DNA from 2 places in the Candidatus Weimeria sp. HCP3S3_B5 genome. Region 1 is predicted to be linked to the other one. Evidence: predicted binding sites of a transcription regulator. Region 1 holds the regulator's gene; the other holds the start of a gene.
The links. Region 1 encodes NrdR, which represses ribonucleotide reductase genes. Its sites were predicted from a motif close to CACAANATNTTGTG; they were not measured.
Positions count from the first base shown of each region.

Region 2: the regulator NrdR is predicted to act here: its motif matches at 945-958, upstream of nrdD (anaerobic ribonucleoside-triphosphate reductase).

Region 1 is NZ_JBQHVU010000013.1:55,563-58,985, forward strand. Features, by position in the region: gene pulA (type I pullulanase) at 1-315, opposite strand, end outside; gene ACTNCK_RS07670 (hypothetical protein) at 368-571, opposite strand; gene efp (elongation factor P) at 587-1,144, opposite strand; gene nrdR (transcriptional regulator NrdR) at 1,220-1,675, opposite strand; gene ychF (redox-regulated ATPase YchF) at 1,697-2,797, opposite strand; gene ACTNCK_RS07690 (hypothetical protein) at 2,871-3,423, opposite strand, start outside.
Region 2 is NZ_JBQHVU010000002.1:5,591-9,013, forward strand. Features, by position in the region: gene ACTNCK_RS01310 (DUF5684 domain-containing protein) at 1-50, opposite strand, end outside; gene ACTNCK_RS01315 (thiamine phosphate synthase) at 189-854, shown strand; gene nrdD (anaerobic ribonucleoside-triphosphate reductase) at 1,075-3,387, shown strand; gene nrdG (anaerobic ribonucleoside-triphosphate reductase activating protein) at 3,402-3,423, shown strand, end outside.

The DNA of each region.
Region 1 (3,423 bases):
TGTTCCGTCTTCATGCTTTATCAGATAATCATAGTATTTTCCTGATAGATTCTTCTTGCTGTTTATGGAAAAGACTCCGTTCTTTCCATAGATCATATTGTAATCGGATGAAGGGCAATCATCCTCTGTACCGTCCTCCTCCTTAGAGCCATGCTCAAACAGCCTCAAATGCACTTCCTGGGCCATTGGACTCCAGAGGGCGAAATGAGTTCCCTCCTCATCTACCCAGGCTCCGAGCCGGCCGGAATAATCATATTTTGAAGAGAAGGAACTGCTTGTATAGAATTCCTTCCACTCAAGTGGTGTTCGACTCATCTAAACTTCCTTTATAAAAAAACAGGGACGCATGGGCGTCCCATAAATACTCTTATAATTCTGTCAGTCTCTGCTTTATCCGGTCAAGGACCTTAGCCGGAACTGTATCATCACGGTACAGGTCCGAAAAACAGCTCTCTGAATCCATCAGTGCTGTCACATCAAGCCATCCACCGTTACGGAATTCCTCATCAAATACTCCAAAAACCTGTCTGTCAGACAGAAGCTTCTTCAGAGGAATATCATCATACTGCATCTAATCGATCTCCCATCAGACTCTCTTCAGATACTCTCCTGTACGGGTATCGATCTGAAGCTTATCCCCTGTATTTACAAAAAGAGGAACCTGGATCTCAGCGCCTGTCTCTAATGTAGCCGGCTTTGTAGCTCCGGTTGCAGTATTGCCCTTAAGGCCTGGCTCAGTATCAGTAACCTCAAGCTCAACAAAAAGAGGAGGCTCAACTGCGAATACATCTCCATTATGTGAGCAGATCTTTACCATTTCGTTTTCTTTTACGAACTTTAAAGAATCTCCGATCTCCTCCTTAGGAAGAGAGATCTGATCATATGACTCAGTATCCATGAAATAGTAAAGATCGCCATCATTATACAGATACTGCATATCTCTTCTATCGATATGTGCCTGCGGAAATTTCTCTGTCGGACGGAAAGTGGTCTCTACTACTCCTCCGTTCTTAATATCCTTAAGCTTGGTGCGGACGAATGCTGCGCCCTTTCCTGGCTTAACATGCTGGAACTCGAGTATCTGATAAACTCCGTTATCATACTCGATCGTGATGCCGTTTTTGAAATCGCCGGCTGTTACCATATCTGAACCTCCTTGATTCTTTTCAAAATTTACTAAAATATTTTACACGATTGCACCTCTAAATGCAAGCGCTTGTTATTTCTCTTTCATCATTTTCTTCAGCTCGTCCATAAATGAGTTCACATCCTTGAACTGTCTGTAGACTGAAGCGAACCTGACATAGGCCACAGGATCTACATTCACAAGCTTGTCCATGACTATCTCCCCGATCACTGAGCTAGGAATCTCGTGTTCTTCTCTTGCAAAGATATCCTTCTCGACCTCGTTTACTATCTTAGTTATCTCCATTGCAGAAACAGGTCTCTTATGACAAGCTACAAGTATACCCTTCTCGATCTTTCTCCTGTCATACTGTTCGCGCCCCATGTCCCTCTTTATCACTATAAGAGGAATGGTCTCCACCTTCTCATATGTCGTGAAACGCTTATTACAGTCGTCACAGTGTCTCCGGCGCCTTATGGATGTATTGTCATCAGCCGGTCTTGAATCAATGACTCTGGTATTGTCAGAGCCGCAGTACGGACATTTCATTTCGTCTTTCCTTTCATAGTATCAGACATTGAATCTGAACAGGATCACATCGCCATCTTGTACCACATACTCTTTCCCTTCTGTACGGATAAGTCCCTTTTCTCTTGCCTGCTGCATGGATCCGCAGCTCATCAGATCATCATAGGATACCGTCTCTGCACAGATAAATCCTCTCTCGAAGTCTGAATGGATCTTGCCTGCTGCCTGAGGAGCCTTGGTCCCCTTAGTGATGGTCCAGGCCCTGGTCTCATCCTCTCCTGTAGTAAGGAAGGATATGAGGCCTAAAAGTGAATATGAGGCCTTTATAAGCTTATCAAGTCCTGATTCCTTAAGTCCCAGGTCTGCAAGAAACTCCTTTTTCTCCTCCGGATCATCAAGCTCAGAGATCTCCTGCTCTATCTCGGCACTTACTACGAATACCTCCGATCCGTCCTCCTTTGCTGACTCCCTTACAGCCCCTACATACTGATTCGATGCCCCGTCGTCTGACAGATCATCCTCTGCGACATTGGCCGCATAGATCACAGGCTTTGCGGTCAGCAGATTATAGCCCTTAAGCAGGGCCTCCTCATCCTCATTATCACAGGCAAATGCCTTGGCCATCCTTCCTTCCTCAAGGAAAGGCTTAAGTCTCTCGATAAGAGCGACCTCAGGACGCAGGCTCTTATCCATTGCTGACTGCTTCTTTATCTTGGCATAGCGGCGGTCTAAGACCTCCATATCCGAAAACAGCAGCTCCAGGTTAATAGTCTCTATATCCCTTTTAGGATCTATATTACCATCTACATGGACTATATTTGAATCATCAAAGCATCTCACAACATGGATTATGGCGTCGCATTCCCTTATATTGGCAAGAAACTGATTTCCCAGTCCCTCACCCTTGCTGGCTCCCTTTACGAGTCCGGCAATATCTACGAATTCTATCACAGCCGGGATTTTCTTCTTGCTGTGGTTCATCTCGGTAAGCCTTTCAATACGCTCATCCGGGACATTTACGACTCCTACATTCGGGTCGATCGTAGCAAATGGATAATTAGCTGCGAGTGCGCCGGCCTTGGTCAGCGAGTTGAAAAGAGTACTTTTCCCGACATTGGGAAGTCCGACGATTCCTAGTTTCATTTCTTCTTATATCTCCTTAAAAATCCTTATATTTACGGGCTTTGCGCGATGTGCCATTCATCTTTCTAATATCTTAACCCCTCACAATCTCCACCATCCCCAGATAATCTGCCTTCCTTGTGATAAGCATCTCCGACAGAAGAGAGAGATCCTTCTTTCTGCTGGTGCCGTCGGCTACAGCCAGTATCACACTCTTTTCAGGCGTGATGGACCTGAGCATATTATCCGGCTTACCATCCTGGGTAGATCTCAGGGAGAGATGTATGCCTCTTTCTGAGGCAGCATGCGCTAGTGTATCTATGACCGGAGTGCTCTCAGCAGAAAATCCTACTGTCCAAAGCTCTGCCTCGCTTATCTGATCGCGTGAGGAATTCATCATTGCCATGGTAAGTATCCGCTCAGTCATATCGTCTATGTCAGCCTCATTTTTGTAGAGAGCCTTCATCAAAAATCTGTCGCAGAAAAGGAAGCTGCCCCTTTTTTTCGCTGCATCAAGCAGGGTTCCCAGATGAGAGATAGCACAGCTTGTGGCTATAGACGAGCATCTGCTACCCATCATCCCAAAAATGGCAAGAGCGAATACATAGAGCAAAACGCCCAGTAAAAAACCAATGGCAAAAAACTTC
Region 2 (3,423 bases), on a different contig from region 1:
ACCAGACACCAAACCCAGTAGACAGCAAGTAATGCAAATAAGCCTTCCATTGCTTTCGTCCTCCTTTCTCTTAAAATTTGATTAAATTATAATCTTTTTGTAAACACACGTCAAGCTAAAGGTTTGTAAGTCCTGATAAAAAATGCTATATTAGATAAAGCGATTTACAGGAAAAGGAAGCGGAACTTATGAAGGTGATCTGCATTACAAATCATGAGCTTCTGCCTGACGGCAGACTGGGGGAGATGTCCTACAGGTCATGGAAGAAGGCCTATGTGGAGGAGATAAAGAGGATAGACTGCTGCGGTCCGGCAGCAGTAATAGTAAGGGAAAAGCTGCTGTCCGGAATAGAGTATACAGATCTCTATCAGGCACTTTCTCGGGACTCCATTACAGAGCAGACAGAGCTTATCTGGCATGATCATTACGAGGCGCTGCGGCTTTTTATGAGATTCCACAGGAGATCTGAATGGCCGGCATCCGTATTCTTCTCAGGACGTGAGGCGGGTGCTATTCCTGATGCGGATCTAAGAGAGCTAAAGAGAGACGGGATCAGATTCGGACTGCCATGCCACAGTATGATCGAGCTTAAGGACGCACTCTGCGCAGGAGCTGACTTCATTACTGCAAGCCATATCTTTAATACTGCCTGCAAGATAGGAAAGAGGCCGAAGGGTCTTGACTTCCTGAGGGAGGTTTCGTCTGCGGTGACTATACCTGTCATAGCCCTTGGAGGTATAGATGTATCAAATGCCGCATCATGTATCGAGGCCGGAGCAGCCGGAGTGGCTGTCATGTCTCTTGCGATGAGGGAAGACAAGGCTGCTCTTAGGGATCTTATAGCCCTGAAATGAGTTGTATTAATATTCAGAAAATTACGACTTTGCTTTTTTTGCGTTTTACCCTTTTAATATTCTCTGGAATGTATTATCATATATCCAACGCACAATATATAGTGCTTTATAGATCAGACATAACTACACTTAGTTGTTGCATGAGTCCACAACTAAGTGATTTTTTCCTGTATGACCTGATGATGGGTTTGTCAGGATAAGGAAAGGAAGATTCTTTTTGATGGATACTATCGTAGTAAAGACAAATGTGATCAAGCGAAACGGCCGTGAGGTCAGCTTCGATGAACAGAAGATCATAAATGCCATAATGAAGGCCAACAAGGAGGTGGAGGGTATCCATCAGCTCAATCATGCCCAGGTTCAGGCTGTTGCTGACGGTATCTCAAGACAGGTGGCCGCTTCTCCCCATGCGGTAAATGTCGAGGACATTCAGGACCTCGTTGAGAAGGGCATTATGGAGATGAGATGCTACGAGGTAGCCCAGAAGTATGTCAGATACAGATACAAGAGAGAGCTTTCCCGTAAGTCCAATACGACCGACAATGGTATACTTGCTCTTATAGATCAGGTCAACGAGGAGGTAAAGCAGGAGAACTCCAATAAGAACCCGGTGATAAACTCAACCCAGAGGGACTATATGGCCGGAGAGGTATCAAAGGATCTGACCAACAGAGTCCTTCTGCCTGAGGATATAGTAAAGGCACATAAGGAAGGGGTAATCCATTTCCATGACGCCGATTATTTTGCCCAGAGAGAGCATAACTGCGATCTGATAAATCTCGAGGATATGCTTCAGAACGGAACGGTCATATCAGAGACCATGATAGAGAAGCCGAAGAGCTTCTATACTGCCTGCAATATAACAACACAGATAGTAGCTCAGGTGGCCAGCAACCAGTACGGAGGCCAGTCCTTCTCCCTGGCTCACTTAGCTCCATTTGTGGATGTGAGCCGTCAGAAGATAAAGAAGCAGGTCATTGCTGAGAGAGAGGAGATCGGAGATGATCTCGATCCGGAAAAGGTCATGAAGGTTGTTGACCATCGCCTTCAGTCAGAGATCGAGTCGGGTATACAGACGATACAGTACCAGCTCGTTACCCTTATGACTACAAACGGCCAGACTCCGTTTGTGACTATGTTTATCTATCTTGATGAGGTGCCAGAGGGGCAGACCAGGGACGATCTGGCCCGCCTGGCAAAGGAGGTCTTCCGTCAGAGGATCCAGGGCATAAAGAATGAGAAGGGAGTCTGGGTGACTCCTGCCTTCCCTAAGATCATCTATACGCTTGATCAGGACAATATAGAGGAGGGCAGCCCTTACTATGATCTGACAAAGCTTGCCGCAGAATGTACAGCCAAGCGGATGGTGCCTGATTATATTTCCGCCAAGGTCATGAAAGAGCTTAAGGGTGATGTATATACCTGTATGGGATGCCGTTCCTTCCTTACTCCAGACAATGAAAATAATGACGAGGGACTCTGCAATGCAGGAAATAAGTCCGGAGCTCTTGACTACAAGGAAGGTGAGCACAAGTATTACGGCCGCTTCAATCAGGGAGTCGTCACCATAAATCTTGTTGATGTGGCCTGCTCCGCTGTAAAGGAAGCAGAGGAGAAGGGCACAGACAGATTCGAGGAGTTCGAGCGGATCTTTGACGAGAGGCTTGAGCTCTGCCACAGAGCCCTTCTCTGCAGACATAACCGTCTTATGGGGACATCATCAGACGTGGCTCCTATACTCTGGCAGCACGGAGCTCTTGCCCGCCTGAAGAAGGGTGAGAAGATAGACAAGCTTCTTTTCGGGAATTACTCAACTATCTCACTCGGCTACTGCGGTATCTCTGAGATGACCTATGAGATGACAGGCGTAAGCCATACTGATCCTAAGGGCAAGGAATTCGCACTCAAGGTCATGAGGCATCTGAATGATAAGTGTGCAGAATGGAGAAAGGCTGAGAACATCAGCTATTCTCTTTATGGGACTCCTATGGAGTCGACGACCTACAAGTTCGCCAAGTGCCTGCAGAAGAGATTTGGTATCATACCTCATGTGACCGACAAGAACTATATCACCAACAGTTATCATGTCCATGTGACAGAGGAGATAGATGCATTCAGCAAGCTGAAGTTTGAATCGGAGTTCCAGAAGCTTTCTCCGGGAGGAGCCATAAGCTATGTGGAGGTTCCTAACCTTCAGACCAATATACCTGCTGTTCTATCTATAATGAAGTATATCTATCAGAACATCATGTATGCGGAGCTCAATACCAAGAGTGACTACTGTGAGGTCTGCGGCTATGACGGACAGATAAGGATAGTAGAGGATGACAACGGAAAGCTGGTCTGGGAGTGCCCTAAGTGCGGCAACCGTGACCAGAGCAGGATGAGCGTTGCCCGTCGTACCTGCGGATATATAGGGACCCAGTTCTGGAATCAGGGACGTACCCAGGAGATAAGAGACAGGGTGCTTCACCTTTCTATACCTGAGTTCAGTGATACGAACGAGATGAATGTAAACGCTTCAGTAAAATAGAAACCACTAGACAAATGAATTACGGACAGATATACT